3 regions of the Niveispirillum sp. CC-CTL257 genome follow, and region 2 is predicted to be linked to each of the others. Evidence: riboswitches for the same ligand, from Rfam matches in the RefSeq annotation. Region 2 holds a riboswitch; each other region holds the start of a gene.

Region 1 (6,174 bases), 3.2 Mb from region 2:
CCTGCACCATCGCCGTCCAGGACCTGAACCAGTCGCTGGCCCTTAAGGCCGGTGAAACCGCCAAGACGGTCGGTTCGGTCACCGAGACCTGCAATTCCGGCTCCGGCTACAAGATCACGCTGGCCTCCGCCAATGCCGGCAAGCTGAAGTCCGGCAACTTCACCATCGATTACTCCGTCAATTATGACGGCCAGGGCGGCGCCCTGACCAGCCAGATGGTCGTTGACCGCTCTACCGCCCAGTTTGGCAAGAAGTCCGACCTGAAGGTCACCATTGCCGCCTCCGACCAGTATATCGCCGGCGACTATGCCGACACCGTCACCGTCACCATCGCCGCCAAGTAAGGCGTTCAGTTCCCAACCAAGTTTCGTCGGGCAGTTCTAGCCTGCTCCCCCGTCCGGGCAACCGGACGGGGGCTTTTTCATTTCGGGGTGACCGCAGGCCGGCAATGGCCTATATCCACGCGCGACGTCATCGTTGGACAGGCTTCCCACCCGTGTCAGATTTTGAAACCAGATTTGGCGAACCGCTGGCCAAGGTGATGCGGCATTTCGATGAGTTGCGCGACGGTCTGGCGTCGGGCGCGCTCAGCGGTGATGCCTTTGTGAAGGCCAGCCAGGAATATGCCGAGTTGGAACCTGTGGCCATGGCTATCACCGAGATGCGCCGCGCCCATGCCGACATGGCCGAGCTGGAGGCCATGGCCACCAGCGAGGACGCGGAGATGCGCGATCTGGCGGCCGACGAACTGGCCGAGGCCAAGCGCCGCCTGCCCGAACTGGAACGCCGTATCCTGCTGGCCCTGCTGCCCAAGGATGAAGCGGACGAGCGCAACGCCATCCTGGAAGTGCGCGCCGGCACCGGCGGGGATGAGGCCGCCTTGTTCGCTGCCGAACTGTTCGAGATGTACAAGCGCTATGCCGCCGCCCAGGGCTGGCGGTTTGAGACCATGGATGTCAGCGAGACGGGCATCGGCGGCTATAAGGAAGCCAGCGCCACCATCACGGGGCGCAGCGTGTTCCGCCGCCTGAAATTCGAATCGGGTGTCCACCGGGTGCAGCGTGTGCCAGCCACGGAGACGCAGGGTCGCATCCACACCTCAGCCGCCACCGTCGCGGTCCTGCCGGAAGCCGAGGAAGTGGATATCCATATCGATGAGCGCGATCTGCGCATCGATGTCTTCCGCTCCTCCGGCCCTGGCGGGCAGTCGGTGAATACCACCGACAGTGCGGTGCGCATCACCCACCTGCCCACCGGCATCGTGGTCAGCCAGCAGGACGAGAAAAGCCAGCACAAGAACAAGGCCAAGGCCCTGAAGGTGCTGCGCGCCCGCCTCTATGAGGCCGAACGCCAGCGTCTGGCATCCGAACGCGCCGCCGACCGCAAAAGCCAGGTCGGGTCGGGCGACCGCTCGGAACGCATCCGCACCTATAATTTCCCGCAAGGGCGCATCACCGACCACCGCATCAACCTGACCCTCTATGGCAAGATTGACCGGTTCATGACCGGCGAGATGGACGAGGTCATCGACGCCCTGATCGCCCAGGAAGAGGCGGAGCGGCTGGCGGAATTGCAGTAGAACCCGATTTTACGTCCCGATCAGGCCCAGTTCCGGGCTGGAGGCCTCCGCCCGCAGGCGCTTGGGGATGCGACCCGCCAGACGCGCCATGCGCCCACCCTCTACGCCGGCCCGCATGGCGGCTGCCATCATCACGGGATCGGTGCTTTTCGAGACGGCGGTGTTTAGCAGGACGGCATCGCAACCCAGTTCCATGGCGAGCGCCGCATCGCTGGCGGTGCCAATACCGGCATCCAGGACCACGGGCACGCTGCTGTTCCGGCAGATCGTCTCGATATTATACGGGTTCAGAATGCCCAGGCCCGTGCCGATGGGCGCCCCCAGCGGCATGACGGCGGCACAGCCGACATCGGCCAGCCTGCGGCAGACGATGGGATCGTCGGTGCAATAGGGCAGGACCACGAACCCATCGCGCATAAGCTCATCCGCCGCGCGCAGCAGCTGTTCCACGTCGGGATACAGCGTCTCCCGATCGCCGATCAGTTCCAGCTTGATCCAGTTGGTGTCCATGGCTTCGCGCGCCAGTTGCGCGGTCAGGACGGCGTCCTTCACCGTGGAACAGCCGGCGGTATTGGGCAGCAGCCAGACCTTCCCCGCCACCAGATCCAGCAGCCCCTCCCCATAGCCCGTAAGGTCAGAGCGGCGGACGGAGACGGTGAGGATTTCAGCGCCTGACGCTGCCAGACTGTCCAGGAACACCTGCTGGTTGGGATAGCCGGCGGAACCCAGGAACAGCCGGGACCGGAAGCTTTTGCCCGCGATCTTCAGCGGATCATTCATCTCAACCACCTTGCAGGACCTTGACGATTTCCACCCGGTCACCGGGGGAAAGGATGGTATCGGCCCAGCGCCCGCGCGGGACCACGGTATCGTTGAGGGCAACGGCAATGCCGCGCGCACCCGGATCAATCCCTTCCACCGCCATCACGGCGGTCAGGGCGTAGTTGTCCGGTTCCAGGTTCTTGCCATTCACGCTGATCATTGCACGTTCCCCCTATGCGGCACGCGCCGCATCGAAACGGCCAGCCCCGAACGGGGCGATATGCGGATCGACACGCCCGGTCAAGACCAGATCGGCGATGGCGTCCGCGGTGATGGGGGCCAGAAGGATGCCGTTGCGATGGTGGCCCGTGGCCAGCACCAGCCCCTCCAGACCTGCCGCCGGCCCCAGGATGGGCGCATCGTCGCGGCAGCCGGGCCGGTGGCCTACCCACATTTCCCTTACCGGCAGTTCCTCCACCCCCGGCAGGGCCCGCCAGGCGGCGTCCAGCAGGGCCAGAACCCCGCCTGCGGTCATCTGTGTGTCAAAGCCCTTTTCCTCTGTCGTCGCCCCGATGATCAGGGTGCCATCGGTGCGCGGCACCAGATAACATTTGGGCGCCCACACGACATGGGACAACAGCGGGTTTGCCGGGTCCATGGCCAGCGACATCATCTGGCCCTTCACGGGCCGCACGGGCGGCGGGTTGGCCTGTCCGGGGACAAGGCGCGACCAGGCCCCTGCCGCCAGCACGACCGTATCGGCAGTGACGGTACGCTCACCCAGGACCACACCCGTCACCCGTCCGCCCTGCACATCCAGGGCTGTGACATCCACGCCCTCATGCAGGCGGGCACCTGTGCGTTCCAGCGCCACGCGCAGCGCGGCGGCGACCAGCCGGTTATCCACCTGCCCGTCCTTGGCGCTGAACACGCCGGCGGCCGTGCGTGGGTTCAGGAAGGGTTCCTTCTCCTTGGCCGCCGCCCCCGACAGCCAGACAAGGTCCAGACCCAGCCCGCGCTGGAACTCATAGTTGGACCGCAACAGCTCCACCTCGTCCCGCGTGCTGGCCACGACCAGCGTCCCTTCACTGCGTAGGCCCACGGGCAGGCCGGTCAGCGCCTCCAGCTCAGCCGCGAAGCCCGGCCAGCGGGCCTGGCTTTCCAGGCAGAGCGGCAGCAGGCGCTGCTCCCCCGGCTCCGCCTCGACCCCGGCGGCCAGCATGCCGGCGGCGGCCCGTGTGGCCCCCTGACCGGCACTGGCACGGTCGAAGATATCGACAGACGCCCCGGCCTGGGCCAGACGCCAGCCGATGGCCATGCCGATGATGCCGCCGCCGATGATGGCGACGCGCGGTCTGTCAGGTTTGTGCAGCAAACTCATTTTCGCCTTCTCCCTTCGCCGGCATGACCCGGATCAGGTTCGATGGGTGTGATCTCAGCCACCCGTTTCTGGAACAGGCGGCACCCCAGGGTCCATGCGCTATGTCATGGGCCTGTCACGTTCGGAATGCAAGTGGATGGGCGCTGCCATAACAATCTCCCCTGATCGTAACCGATCAAGGGAGATTTCATGTTCCCTCATGCGCCGGGCTGGCGGTCGCCAGCCTCCGATCTGCCAAGCGTCAAACCCTTGGCAGATCGGTATCAACTCCGCCCCGCCGGGATCGCGCTTGACCATTGGCGGCGCTGGGCATATTTGCCCCCATGGGGACAGTCCCGTCCCGCCCCTTCTGCCCGGACCCCGCACCCATGTCGCTGCTGCCCATCCTCACCATCCCCGACACCCGCCTGAAGGCGAAGTGCAAGCCCTTGACCAATGTTGATGGCCGCGTGGCGACGCTGATGGATGACATGCTGGAGACCATGTACAAGGCCCCTGGCATCGGACTGGCGGCACCGCAGATCGGCCTGCTGGAACGGGTCATCGTCGTGGACGTGTCGGAGAATCGCAGCGACGCGCTAGCCATGGTCAATCCGGAACTGATCTGGACGTCGGACGAGCAGGCCATCACCCAGGAAGGTTGCCTGTCCATCCCGGAGATCTATGCCGAGGTGACGCGGCCCAAGATGGTGCGCGTGCGCTATGTCGACCGGGGCGGCGAGGTGCGGGAAATGGATGCCGACGGCCTGCTGGCCACCTGCATCCAGCATGAGATCGACCACCTGAACGGCGTGCTGTTCATCGACCATCTGTCGTCGCTGAAGCGCAACATGCTGCTGCGCAAGTATAACAAGGCGAAGAAGTAACGCCTCCGCCTGCCCCCTTCTGAAAGGTGCCCCATGCCGCTGCGTCTCGCCTTCATGGGCACGCCGGATTTTTCCGTCTCCATCCTGGATGCGCTGGTTGCATCCGGGCATGAGGTCGTCTGCGTCTACAGCCAGCCGCCGCGCCCTGCCGGTCGGGGGCAGCAGCTACAGGCCAGCCCCGTGCATCGCCGGGCAGAAGCCCTGGGCATCCCCGTCCGCACGCCGAAAAGCCTGCGCAAGGCAGAGGAACAGGCGGAATTCGCGGCCCTGAACCTTGATTGCGCCATCGTTGCCGCCTATGGTCTGATCCTGCCGCAGGCCATCCTGGATGCGCCGCGCCTGGGCTGCGTCAATGTCCATGCCAGCCTGCTGCCGCGCTGGCGCGGGGCGGCCCCGATCCAGCGGTCGATCCTGGCCGGGGATGCACAGACCGGCGTGACCATCATGCAGATGGATGCCGGGCTGGATACCGGTGCCATGCTGCTGAAGGATGCGCTGCCCATCACGGCGCGGATGAATGCCGCCGATCTGCATGACGCGCTGGCCGCCATGGGCGCACGCCTGATGGTGCAGGCGCTGCCCGGCATCGCCGATGGCACCCTGACGCCCGTGCCGCAGCCGGAAGCAGGCGTGACCTATGCCGCCAAGCTGTCCAAGGAAGAAGGACGGCTGGACCTGACCCGCCCGGCGGTGGAACTGGACCGGCAGGTGCGCGGCCTGACCCCCTGGCCCGGCACCTGGATCGATCTGGCCAATGGCGAGAAGCTGAAAGTGCTGGAGGCGACGGCGGTGGACGGGTCGGGTGAGCCGGGAACCCTTCTAGACGCCGCCCCCACCCTGGCATGTGGTCAGGGCGCCCTGCGCCTGATCCGGGTGCAGCGGGCGGGCAAGGGACCGGTCGATGGTGCCGCCTTCCTGCGCGGTTTCCCGCATCAGATGGGGCAAAAGATTACAGCGTAGGTTGATACGGGCGGCCCCACGTCCCTGTCGCCAGGGTTTCATACCCATGCTAGAATTCTTCTAAACAAGGACCTTCCCCCCGCCCTTGGCAGAGGACGGGGGAAGGTCCATTGGCGGCCGGGTGTTCCGACCGTCCCTGACATGTTGGCGGGCCGACGATAACAAAGGCGGAGGAAACCCCATGTCCAACCCAGGCAACCCGGCCAATCCCGGCACGCCACCCGATTTCTTCACGCGTTTCCCCATGCAGGAGGTAACCAGTGCCGCGCTGGACGCCGTGCTGGCGGAGGAGGGGGCCCCGCCGCTGACCATCCTGTTCCTGTGGGGGCGCGACTGTCCCAATTGCGACATTGCCAAACATGCCATCCTGTCCGCCCCGCCGCGCTTCATCTGGCCGGAGGTGCGGTGGCTGCATGACAATGTCTATGACGACATGGAGATGGCGAACCGGTTCAGCCTGCATGGCATCCCCGTCTTCTTCGTGTTCCGGGGCAAGCGGTTGATCGGCAAGATGACCAGCTGGCCCGGTATCGGCGATTTCACCAATGTCATCGCCGGCCAGATCGCCGCCTTGCCGGGATATCACCCGCCGTCGGGCCGCCCGAAACTGACCCTGGTGAAGGGCT
Region 2 (6,174 bases):
ACCAGATCCGCCAACAGACGCCGGCCGCTTCGGCCGCACCGCGCCAGTAAGGGGGACTGACCATGAGCACCAAACTCGTCGCTCTCGGCATTGCCGCCGCCGCCACCGCCATTCTGGCCTCGGCCTCCCTGTTCACCGTGAACCAGACGCAGCAGGCGTTGGTTCTGCAATTGGGTGAATGGAAGCGGACGGTTCAGGAGCCGGGCCTGCATGCAAAGATCCCGTTCGTCCAGAATGTGGTTCTGATTGATGCCCGCGTCCTGGATGTTGACCCGCCGGTCGAACAGGTGATCCTGGCCGACCAGAAACGCCTGGAGGTGGACGCCTTTGCCCGTTACCGCATCACCGATCCGTTGCAGTTCTATACGTCGGTCGGCAATGAGGTGGTGGCCGAACAGCGTCTGGCCGCAACGGTGAATTCGGCCCTGCGCCGCGTGCTGGGTAATTCCACCCTGCTGGCTGTCCTGTCCAAGGAACGCGCCAAGGTGATGACCGACATCAAGGCGCAGGTGAACCAGGAGGCCGCGCGCTTCGGTGTGGAAATCGTCGATGTCCGCATCCGCCGCGCCGACCTGCCCGAAGCCACCTCGCAGGCCGTGTATGAGCGTATGCGGTCGGAACGCGAGCGCGAGGCCAAGGAAGCCCGCGCACAGGGCAGCGAGCAGGCCCAGCAGATCCGCAGCCGGGCCGAACGCGAACGCACCGTCATCCTGGCTGAAGCCCAGCGCGACAGCCAGATCCTGCGCGGTGAGGGCGATAATCAGGCCATCCGCATCCTGGCCGAATCCGCGAACAAAAGCCCGGATTTCTATGCCTTCTACCGGTCGCTGGATGCATACAAGACGGCGATGAAGGGGGATAACACGCAGATGGTCCTGTCACCGGACAGCGAGTTCTTCCGCTACTTCAACAGCACGGGCACCGTGACCAAGCGGTGATGTTGCCTTGCGCGGGACGGTTTGCGCCGTCCCGCGCCCCCTCCTGTCCTGGACCTCCCCCGTGACCGATTTCCTGACTGCACTGGCCCTGGTCTTCGTGATCGAGGGGCTGCTTTATGCTGTGGCACCCAATTCCATGCGGGACATGGCGGTACGCATCACGGGCATGGAACCGGCGATGCTGCGCCGGATCGGGCTGGGTGCTGCCATTCTGGGTGTCGTGGCGGTGGCTGCGATCCGGGGATAAGGGTTTTGGTGCCGCTTTCGCACCAAAGACCATCCGCCTGTTACGAAGGAATGCTTCGCAAGGCGGCCTTTCACGCTATATTCCTTGGCTGTCGGTGCGCCCCTTTCGGGCCGGCGTGCCGATGCGTGCCCCGGGGTGTGGGCGCGGATGACCGGCCCCTGGAGATTGACGTGATCGACGCCTTCCGTTCCCGTTCCGCCTGCGCCCCTGCCGGGGCCGCCGTCCGGGAAGGCCGCGTGGCCGGCCTGTTGTCGCTGCTGGCGGTGACCGCCGCCCTGATCTTTACCCCGCCGGCCCTGGCCCAGCGCGGCGCGCCCGACAGTTTTGCGCCGCTGGCCGAAAAGACGCTGCCGTCGGTGGTCAATATCTCGACCAGCCAGACGATCCAGAACAAGCCGGGTGGCCGGGGTGCCGTGCCCATGCCCGACTTCCCCCCCGGCTCGCCGATGGAGGAATTCTTCCGCGACTTCCTGGAACGCCAGCAGCAGGGCCAAGGCACCCCGCGCAAGGCGCAATCGCTGGGGTCGGGCTTCATCATTGATGCGTCGGGTTACATCGTCACCAACAATCACGTGATTGAGGGGGCGGACGAGATCACCGTCATCTTCCAGGATGCCGACCAGACGGAATTGAAGGCCAAGCTGATCGGCACCGACAAGGAGACCGATCTGGCCTTGCTGAAGGTGGAGACCAAGCAGAAGCTGACGGCCCTGAAATGGGGCGACAGTGATGTGCTGAAGGTTGGCGACTGGGTCGTGGCCATCGGCAACCCGTTCGGCCTGGGCGGCACCGTCACCGCCGGCATTGTGTCGGCCCGCGCCCGCGATATCGGTGCTGGTCGCTTCGACGATTTCATCCAGACCGACGCCGCCATCAACCAGGGCAATTCCGGTGGCCCGCTGGTCAATCTGGCCGGCGACGTGGTCGGCATCAATTCCGCCATCTATAGCCGCACGGGTGGTTCGGTCGGTATCGGCTTTGCCATCCCGTCCAGCATGGCCCGCACCGTGATTGAGGAAATCCGCAAGGCCGGCAAGGTGCGCCGTGGCTGGCTGGGTGTGCAGATTCAGTCGGTGACCCCGGAAATCGCCGAAAGCATGGGTCTGGCCCATCACAAGGGCGCGTTGGTTGGTACCGTCACGGAAGCCAGCCCCGCCGCCGAGGCTGGCCTGAAGCCCGGCGACGTCATCCTGACCTTTGACGGCAAGGAAGTGGCCAATAACCGCACCCTGCCGCGCATGGTGGCCGGCACGCCGGTGGGCACCAAGGTCAATGTCGGCATCTCTCGCAAGGGCGCACCCCAGAATGTGGTCGTGACCCTGGCCGAGTTCCCCGAGGAAGCGGCCGCTGCCGAGGAAGAGGGCGAGCAGGAGGAGCAGGCACCCGGCAAGGGCGCTGTTCAGCAGCAGGTGGACGCGCTGGGCCTCACCGTCTCCTCCATCTCCCCGGAACTGCGCAAGCAGTTTGAGCTGGCCGAGGGTACCAAGGGCGTGGTCATCACCAAGGTGAACCCCAACGCCCCGCCGCAGTCCCGCCAGCTGCGCCCCGGCGATGTGGTGCTGGAAGTCAGCCAGCAGGCCGTGACCACCCCCGCCGACGTGCAGGATCGCGTGACCAAGGCCAAGACCGCCGGCCAGAAGGCCGTGCTGCTGCTGGTCGAACGCCGTGGTGAGCAGACCTTCCTGGCCCTGTCGCTGGAAGGCGGGCAGTAAGCAGCACCGCATCACTGGCGAATGATATGGCCCCGGTCCACCTGCATGGTGGGCCGGGGCTTTTCATTTGTTCGTCTCCTGAACTACCCACCCTTGACACCCGACCCCATCATCCCGCACCTTCCCTCCGTCCAAGGGGAACCCCGGCAGGGGGCTGAGACACCGCATGGACCGCCATTGATGGCGGCACCGGCGCGGGAACCCTTCGAACCTGATCCGGGTCGTACCGGCGTAGGGATGGAAGCATAGGGGCTCCGTTTGCCCCAACATTGCCGCCGCACCCCGTGCGCAAACCCGGATCTCCATATCAAGGGAGGTCCAGATGCCAGATACAAACATTACCGATCCCGAATTCCGCGTGACCACCGGCCCGCTGCCGGCCAGCCGCAAAGTGCATGTCGCGGGGGAGCGCTTTCCCGACCTGCGCGTTTCCATGCGCGAGATTGACCTGTCGCCCAGCGCCAATGAGCCGCCGGTGCGCGTCTATGACCCGTCCGGTCCCTATACCGACCCGGCCATCCGCACCGATATCCGGTTAGGCCTGCCCGAACTGCGCCGGTCCTGGGTGACGGCGCGGGGTGATGTGGAGGCCTATGACGGGCGGCAGGTGAAGCCGGAGGATAATGGCCTGCGCGAGGGGCAGGAAAGCCCGGTACCGCTGTTTGACCGCGCGGCCCGCCGGCCTCTGCGGGCCAAGGCCGGTGCCAATGTCAGCCAGCTTCATTACGCCCGCCAAGGCATCATCACGCCGGAGATGGAATATGTCGCCATCCGCGAGAATCTGGGCCGGCAGCGTCTGGCCGAACAGGTGGCGCGCGATGGGGAGGATTTCGGGGCGTCGATCCCCGACTATGTGACGCCGGAATTCGTGCGCGACGAGATCGCGCGGGGCCGCGCCATCATCCCCAACAATATCAACCACCCGGAGACAGAGCCGATGATCATCGGCCGGAACTTTCTGGTGAAGATCAACGCCAATATCGGCAACTCGGCGGTCACCTCGTCCGTCGCGGATGAGGTGGATAAGCTGGTCTGGGCCATCCGCTGGGGGGCCGATACAGTCATGGACCTGTCCACGGGCCGGAATATCCACACGATCCGCGAATGGATCATCCGCAATTCACCGGTCCCCATCGGCACTGTGCCGATCTATCAGGCGCTGGAGAAGGTGGGCGGCAAGGCGGAGGACCTGACCTGGGAGCTGTTCCGCGACACGCTGATTGAGCAGGCCGAACAGGGGGTGGATTACTTCACCATCCATGCCGGGGTGCGGCTGGCCCATATCCCCCTGACCGCCAAACGGGTGACGGGGATTGTCAGCCGGGGCGGGTCCATCATGGCCAAATGGTGCCTGGCGCACCACAAGGAAAACTTCCTCTACACACATTTTGAGGAAATCTGCGAGATCATGAAGGCCTATGACATCGCCTTCTCCCTGGGCGACGGTCTGCGCCCCGGCAGCATCGCCGATGCCAATGATGCCGCCCAGTTCGCGGAGCTGGACACGCTGGGCGAACTGACGCAGATCGCCTGGAAGCATGACGTGCAGGTGATGATCGAAGGGCCGGGACATGTGCCCATGCACAAGATCAAGGCCAATATGGACAAGCAGCTGAAGGTCTGTGGTGAGGCACCCTTCTACACGCTGGGGCCGCTGACCACGGACATCGCGCCGGGGTATGACCACATCACCAGCGGCATCGGGGCGGCCATGATCGGCTGGTTCGGCACTTCCATGCTTTGCTACGTCACGCCCAAGGAACATCTGGGCCTGCCCGACCGCGATGATGTGAAGGTGGGCGTCATCACCTATAAGCTGGCGGCCCACGCCGCCGATCTGGCCAAGGGCCATCCGGGGGCACAGGAACGTGATGACGCGTTGAGTCGGGCGCGGTTCGAATTCCGCTGGCGCGACCAGTTCAACCTGTCGCTCGATCCCGAAACGGCGGAGAAATATCACGATCAGACCCTGCCGGCCGAAGGGGCCAAGCTAGCGCATTTCTGCTCCATGTGCGGGCCGAAATTCTGCTCCATGAAGATCACGCAGGAAGTGCGTGATTACGCGGCGGCCCAGGAAGGGATGGCGGCGATGTCGGCGGCCTTCAAGGAGAAGGGCGGGCAGGTTTATCTGTCGGACAGGCCGGTGCCGCAGGATCATCACTGAAACAAAAGGCCCCCGTCCGGTGTTCGGACGAGGGCCTTTCCTCTGGCCGTTCGGGGCCGGAAATGTCGTCAGGCGCGGGCCAGACGGTCCATTTCCTCCTTCACGCGCAATTTCTCCATTTTCAGGCGGGTCAGGGTCGTTGTGTCGGGCATGGGGCGGCGCGATTCCATGCGCACCTCCCGGTCCAGGTTCTCGTGCTTCGTGCGCAGCGATTCAACACGCTCGGGAAACAACATACGGCCTCTCCTTCTTGAACGATGGAACAACGGACCTGTCTGGTTGTTGGTACCTGAAACGCGGCTTGACCTTTCCTGATGGACAAAACATGGGTCACGATCCTGACATGGAATCGTAACCTGTGGCTCTATGCATATGGATAGGGTGGTGGGGTTTTTCGAGAGGGGGGTTGCCCACCCTGGACGAAAACCATCGGGGGCGCTACATCACCTCCATGGCAGATATCCTCCCACAGCCGGCCGGTTCTTCCGGTCCTGACCAGCACCCGACGGCGACACCGCCCCAACGTATGATCGTCGGGATCAGCGGGGCGTCGGGCATTGTTTACGGCATTCGCCTGCTTGAAACGTTACGCCGGCTGGGCATCGAATCCCACCTCGTAATGAGCAGGTCTGCCGAGGTGACCTCTGCGCACGAGTCGGGGCTGAAGGTCGCGGATATCCGCGCCCTGGCCGATGTCACTTATGCCATCACCGATATTGGCGCTGCCATTTCGTCGGGCAGTTTCCGCACCATGGGCATGATCGTGGCACCCTGTTCGGTGCGGTCGATGTCGGAGATTGCGTCGGGGGTGACCAGTTCGTTGCTCACCCGCGCCGCCGATGTCGTGCTGAAGGAACGCCGCCGGCTGGTGCTGATGCTGCGGGAAACGCCGCTGCATCTGGGCCATATCCGCTCCATGGCGGCGGTGACAGAGATGGGGGCCATCGTCTATCCGCCCGTTCCCGCCTTCTATGCCAACCCGCAAAGCCTGGACGAGATGGTGGATCACACGATCGGGCGCGTGCTGGACCTGTTTGATATTGATACGGGCCGGGTGAGGCGTTGGGGGGAGGGGGGCTGACCCGTCTTTCCTTCCGTCTTCTGTCTGCCTAC
Region 3 (6,174 bases), 1.1 Mb from region 2:
GACACCTTGCGGAAGTGGGAACGGGGTGAGCGGGAGCCGGATGCAGCCAGCCGCGCCTATCTGACCTTGATCCAGCGGGACCCGGAAATGGTGGCGCGGACGCTGGCCGCATAAGGCCTGCCCTTGCCTGTTATCTGACGCAGGTCAGGGCGATACCTTCGCCTTGAACCAGAACACGCCGCAATAATCGATGGTCTGGATCGGTTCGGTGATGCCGTTGGCGTCGCGGAAATCGTGGACGGCCTGTTTGCAGGCGGGGATGATGTTGTAATCATCGATGATGACCACGCCGCCGGGGGAGACCTTGTGATAGAGGCTTTCCAAGGCGTCCATGGTTGATTGGTACATGTCGCCATCCAGACGCAGGACGGCCAACCTCTCGATGGAGGCGGTGGGCAGCGTGTCCTTGAACCAGCCCTTCAGGAACTTCACCTGATCATCCAGCAGGCCGTATTTCTGGAAATTGGCCTGTACCTCTTCCAGGCTGACGGCCAGTTCGGGGTATTTGGACAGGTCGTCACACTTGGCATCTTCAGGATAGTTTGCCGCGTCGATGGGCGGTACGCCTTCGAAACTGTCGGCGACCCACACGGTACGGTCGGTGACGTTCAGGGCCGCCAGTATGGCGCGCATGAAGATGCAGGCCCCGCCGCGCCAGACGCCGGTTTCGATGAGGTCGCCTGGGATATTCTCGCTCAACACATGGATGACGGCGTCGCGCAGATTGTCCATCCGCTTCTCGCCAATCATCGTATGGGCCTGCATCGGCCAGTCATGGCCCATTTGCCGGGCGAAGGGCCTGAAGGGCTGCGCGAAGGGGCCGATGCCCGGATCCTCATAAATCAAGCCCGTCAGAACCCGCTTCATCAGGTCGATATAGAGAAGGCGGGGATCGGTCAGCGCCATGAGGATGCTCTGCGTCTGGGGTGGCTGCCGGAACAGGCGGACAGGGCTTTCCCCCTGTCTTGCGTGTTCCGGACCGGCCCTGTCAAGCGGGGGAGGTTACTTCACCTCCACCGCATAGGTCGCGACATCCGGCGTGGTCTTGATCAGGCCGCGCGCCTTCAGGAACTGTGCAAAGCGGTCGTAACGGGCATTGTCCAGCGCACGGGGGCTGTGGGCGAAGCGCGCGATGCTGTCCTTCCAGGCGCGTTTATTCAGCTCCGTGTCCAGGTCCTTGCGGCCCTTGATGAACAGGGACCAGGCCTCTTCCGGATGATTGATCAGGAACTGCGTACCGCGCTCAACCGCGTTCAGGAAACGGCCGATGCGCGGGTCGTTGGCGTTGTTCTTGGCTGTGATGAAGATCAGTTCATCATAGGCGGGCACCCCTTCTTCTTCGGGGAAGAAGGCGCGGCCTTCCTTCTTTTCAATCGCCATCTGGTTCAGCTCGAAATTGCGATAGCCGCCGACAATGGCATCCACCTGACCCGCGAACAGGGCTGGCGACAGGGAGAAATTCACGTTGATCAGGGTCACGTCCTTCAGGGACAAGCCGTGCTTTTCCAGCATGGTACCCAGCAACGCATCCTCAAACCCGCCGACGGAGAAGCCGATCTTCTTGCCCTTCAGGTCCTTGAGGGACTTGATGGGGCCGTCCTTCAGCACGATGACGGTATTCAGCGGCGTGGCGACCAGGGTGCCGACGCGGACCACGGGCAGGCCGGCATCGACCTGCAAATGCAATTGCGGCTGATAGGAGACGGCGATATCGCCCTGACCGGCGGCGACCAGACGCGGCGGGTCGTTGGGATCGGCGGGCGCGATCATTTCCACCGCCAGACCTTCATCCTTGAAGTAGCCCTTTTCCTGCGCGACATAGAGCGGGCCATGGTCCGGGTTCACGAACCAGTCAAGCAGCACGGTCATCTTGTCCTGCGCCAGGGCGGGCAGGGTGCCTGCGGCACTGGCGGTCATGGCGGCGGCAACGGCCATCGCGCGCATCCAACGCATCTTCATTGTGTTACTTCCTTGTTCATCACGCTGTCGGGAAGCCAGGGCAGAGCCCGGCGAACGATAAGATCAACCAGCAGCCACAGGCCCACAGCTAGCAGCGCCAGAATGAAAAGGGCGGCAAAGGTCAGGTCCGTCTGTACCCGTGCGGTGGCATGCAGCATCAGATAGCCCAGCCCCGCCGACGCCCCCACCCATTCCCCCACCACGGCCCCAATGGGGGCCACGGCGGCGGCCATGCGCAGACCGGAACCGAGGGCGGGCAATGCCGCCGGCATGCGGATATGGCGCAGGATGGCCCACGGACCGGCCCCCATGGTGCGGGCCAGGTCCAGCCAGCCGGGATCGGTGCGCCGCAACCCGTCAAAGAAGCTGGCCGTCACGGGGAAGAAGATGATCAAGGTTGCCATCGCCACCTTGGACGCCAAACCGTAGCCCAGCCACAGCACCAGCAGGGGGGCGATGGCAAAGACGGGCACCGCCTGACTGGCCAGCAGCAGCGGCAGCAGCCAGCGTCGGGCAGCGGCGGATGCCGTCAGGGCGAGGGCCGCCAGCCCGCCGCACACCGTACCCAGGATCAGGCCCAGCACGATTTCCAGCAGCGTATAGCCTGCATGTTCGGCTAGCAGCGCCCAATCATCGACAAGGCGCAACGCCACCCGTTCCGGACCCGGAATTATATAATGGGGAAGGTCAGCCAGCCGCACCAGCAAAGCCCAGGCGATGATCAGACCCGCCAGGGTCACCATTCCGCGAACGAAACGAGCGCCCCTCATGCCAATCCCCCACCACGCAGGTGCCGCAGCAATTGTCCCTGCAGGGTCAGCAGGTCGGGCTGATCCGGGGGGCGCGGCGTGTCGCCCAATGGGGTCAGGGGCGGGGACAGGCGGGCGGGGCTGCCGCCCAACACCTGGACCTGATGACCCAGACGCAGCGCCTCCAGCGGGTCATGCGTGACCATGATGACGGTGCGGCCCGACAGCAGACGCGCGGCCAGATCCTGCATATCCAGGCGGGTGATGGCATCCAGGGCCGAGAATGGTTCATCCATCAGGACGATGGGCCGATCCTCGAACAGGGTGCGGGCCAGGGCCGCACGTTGCCGCATGCCGCCGGACAGGGCGTCGGGCCGGCAGCCGTGGCGGTCAGCCAGACCCACCGCGTCCAGCAGGGACATGGCGCGGTCGCGTACCTCCGGCCCCACCTTGCCGCCGCGCAGCTTTGCGCCCAGGATGACATTGTCCAGAACGCTGGCCCAGGGCAGCAGCAAATCCTGCTGTCCCATCCAGGCGAAACGGCCCTTCAAGGGCAGGCCATCATCGGCGGTGACCGTCCCCCGACCCGGCAGCAGGCCGGCGATCAGGCGCAGAAGGCTGGATTTGCCAACCCCGCTGGGACCCAGCAGACAGGTGGTCTGCCCTGCCGGTGCCACCATGTCCAGCCCGCCGAACAGCAGCCTTCCGCCAAAGCCGATGGCGGCGTCGGACAGATGGATGGCGGGGGCGGGCGGAGCGGCGGCGCGCCCCGGTACATGGGTCATGGATCACTGTCCCTACGCCGGTATCAGCCGGATCAGGTTCCAGGGGTCGTCCCGTGCAGGACCTCTCAGCCGACCATCGGCTCCCCCCAGTGAGGTGGGTCGGTTATGGCAAAGCGGGGCGGGGGCTGCAAGGCCTAGATATCGGCTCAGCGCGCGATCTGTCGCCGGGCGATGGCCGTTGTCTCATCGGCGTCACCGCTGGCGGGGATCACTTCCCATCGCATCTCGCCCAGGTCATAGGCGGCCTGTCGGCGGACAATGGCGGCGGTGGCGTCCGATGCGTCGCCCCGCCGCCGCGCCACGCGGGCCAGGGTCACGGCCTGATCGGCCACCAGCCATAGGCCGGCAAAGGCGACGCCGGCCTCCCGCGCGACCTGTTCCACCGTCTGCCGCTGCGCCGCATTGGCATAGACGGCGTCGCAGATGACGGCGTGATGCCCGTCCAGCACCAGTCCGGCGCGACCCGCCAGTTCGGCATAGGTGCGGGCGGAATGGTCGGGGCCATAGAAACGGTCGGGCAGTGCCTCTTCCTCCGCCACACCGGCCAGTAGCTTGCGCAAGGCATCGGATCGCAGGATGACGGCCCCCGGTGCCGGCCCCAGAGAGGGGGCCAGTGCGCGGGCCAGGGTGGTCTTGCCCGTACCCGACAGACCACCAATGGCCAGCAACTGTGCTGGCGGCGGCGACAGCAGGCGGTTGGCCAGCACCAGATAGGATTGTGCCTCCGCCCGCATGGCGGCGGCCTTGTCCGCGTCCCCCTGTCCGGCGGCGGCGGATGCCGTCAGATGCGCGCGGATGCCGGCCCGCACCGACATGAACAATGGCAGCAGCGACAGGCCCGACAGATCGCCCGTCAAATCCAGATAGCGGTTGAACAGGATATTGGCATGGGCGCGCAGGCGGCGATGTTCCAGATCCATCAGCAGGAAGGCCAGATCATAGAGAACATCGGTCACCGCGATCCGGTCGCCGAATTCGACGCAGTCGAAGGGCACGGGCCGCCCGTCCAGCATGACGATGTTGCGTAGATGCAGATCGCCGTGGCAGTGGCGGATATAGCCGGCATCGCGGCGGCGGTTGATCAGGTCGGCACCCGCCGCCAGCGCCGCCTCCCCCGCGCGTTCCAACCGGTCGATGGCGGCGGCATCGAACAGGGCATGCTTGCGCATCTCCCGTATGTTGGTGCGGGCCAGATCGGCCATTTCCTCGGCACCGGGCGCATTCGTCCTGGGTTCGGCGGCGTCGTGGAATTCCGCGATGATGGTGGCGAGGTCACGCATGATGGCGGGCGACAGGGTGCCCGCCGCCGCCATGCTGTCCAGCAGGGCCGATTGCGGGAACCGGCCCATGGTCACCAGATATTCCAGCACCGACGGGTCCGGCCCGCCATCGGTGGCCACCGGTGCCTGTTCAACCAGCCGCACCCGACCATCTTCACCCTGCACCAGACCGCCAACGCCGCGATAAAGGTCGGGTGCCGTCCGCCGGTTCAGGACCAGTTCCGCCTCGCACGCGTCCAGGCGTTGCGACAGGCTGGCATAGTCGAAGAAAGGGTAGGTGACGGCACGCTTCATCTTGAAGGCGCGGTCGCCGGCCATGAAGATGCGGGCGGCATGCGTGTCGATGCGATCAACGGTGCCGCCGGGCGGCAGCCCATGGGTTGACGCGTCGTCCAGCAGGGCGATGGCCCGTTGCTGGGCCCCCTCTCCGACACTCTGCGTGCTGTCCCCCGGACTGCTGTGCATGCGCAACACCCTTGTCCCAATCCAACATGTAAGCGAACGACGTTACAAGTAATCTATCGCCTGAGAAGCTGGTCTCCTTTAATCTATCGCTTCAATCCTGGGGGGCAATGCGGATCGATTATGTCCGCCATACCCCTTTCGGCGTTGACAGTTGTAACGGAATTACCGCACCCTTTGACGCTGCGCCGCAACAGAATGCGGTCATTCCGTAGAAGATGGAAGCCACCATGCCGCTGGACCCCGCCATGCCCCAAGCCGCCGCCCCGTCCGATCTGGAATTCCTGGGCACGACCACGGCCAAGGGGCGTTGCTGTCCACTAAACAGGCCCGCTTCCCGGCGCCCAAGGGCCTGGATGTGCGGGCCCTTGCGGCTGATCTGATGGCGCAGTTGGACCGGTATGGTGCCGAGGCGAAGCAGGACCCGTTTGCCAATCCCGTCATGCTGCTGGCCCTCGACATTTCCCGCCGCGTGGGTGCCGGTGAATTGTCGCCCGGCGCCCTGGAGCAGCTGATCCAGTATCTGTCGGCGGAGGGTTTCCTGGCCCGTGCCGCGCGTCTTTCCAATTATTTGGGTGAGGCATCGCCCGAAGCCAATGCCAGCCGCATGGAAGAGTTGCTGGATGTCGCCGCCGCCGGCAGCGGCGGGGAACCGTTGAGCTTTGAGGCGTTCCAGAAGCTGGTGGAGAAGGAGGTGTTCGGTATCGTTATTACCGCGCACCCAACCTTCAACCTGTCCGGCGCGCAGATGACGAGTATGGCCTGTCTGGCCACGGGCCGCGACCAGAATGGCAAGCGCCTGTCGGCGGATGCGCGCGAAAGCCTGATCCGCCAGATGGCGACGGCGGAACATGCGCCCGAAGATATGTCGCTGACCCGCGAACATGAATTGTCGCTGGACGCCATCGCCAATATCCAGATCGCCATCCGCACCCTTTA

Evidence for each region. A riboswitch is a leader RNA that binds a small molecule or an ion and turns the genes downstream of it on or off. The one in region 2 is predicted to bind thiamine pyrophosphate.
Region 1: it holds a riboswitch for thiamine pyrophosphate, as region 2 does, so the genes downstream of both, thiO (glycine oxidase ThiO) here and thiC (phosphomethylpyrimidine synthase ThiC) in region 2, are expected to answer to the same signal.
Region 3: it holds a riboswitch for thiamine pyrophosphate, as region 2 does, so the genes downstream of both, ABC729_RS06530 (ABC transporter ATP-binding protein) here and thiC (phosphomethylpyrimidine synthase ThiC) in region 2, are expected to answer to the same signal.

Annotation. Positions count from the first base shown of each region.
Region 1 is NZ_JCAJXE010000001.1:3,463,488-3,469,661, reverse strand. It holds gene ABC729_RS16390 (hypothetical protein) at 1-344, shown strand, start outside; gene prfA (peptide chain release factor 1) at 497-1,579, shown strand; gene ABC729_RS16380 (thiazole synthase) at 1,589-2,359, opposite strand; gene thiS (sulfur carrier protein ThiS) at 2,361-2,561, opposite strand; gene thiO (glycine oxidase ThiO) at 2,574-3,722, opposite strand; TPP riboswitch at 3,715-3,820, opposite strand; gene def (peptide deformylase) at 4,091-4,588, shown strand; gene fmt (methionyl-tRNA formyltransferase) at 4,622-5,548, shown strand; gene ABC729_RS16355 (YbbN family protein) at 5,730-6,174, shown strand, end outside.
Region 2 is NZ_JCAJXE010000001.1:273,612-279,785, forward strand. It holds gene hflK (FtsH protease activity modulator HflK) at 1-50, shown strand, start outside; gene hflC (protease modulator HflC) at 63-938, shown strand; gene ABC729_RS01320 (DUF2065 domain-containing protein) at 1,000-1,185, shown strand; gene ABC729_RS01325 (DegQ family serine endoprotease) at 1,311-2,897, shown strand; TPP riboswitch at 3,022-3,152, shown strand; gene thiC (phosphomethylpyrimidine synthase ThiC) at 3,220-5,061, shown strand; gene ABC729_RS01335 (YdcH family protein) at 5,130-5,297, opposite strand; gene ABC729_RS01340 (UbiX family flavin prenyltransferase) at 5,513-6,142, shown strand.
Region 3 is NZ_JCAJXE010000001.1:1,368,684-1,374,857, reverse strand. It holds gene ABC729_RS06550 (helix-turn-helix domain-containing protein) at 1-114, shown strand, start outside; gene ABC729_RS06545 (TylF/MycF family methyltransferase) at 145-906, opposite strand; gene ABC729_RS06540 (ABC transporter substrate-binding protein) at 1,003-1,953, opposite strand; gene ABC729_RS06535 (ABC transporter permease) at 1,956-2,729, opposite strand; gene ABC729_RS06530 (ABC transporter ATP-binding protein) at 2,726-3,493, opposite strand; TPP riboswitch at 3,486-3,590, opposite strand; gene ABC729_RS06525 (bifunctional aminoglycoside phosphotransferase/ATP-binding protein) at 3,640-5,238, opposite strand; gene ABC729_RS06520 (phosphoenolpyruvate carboxylase) at 5,546-6,174, shown strand, end outside.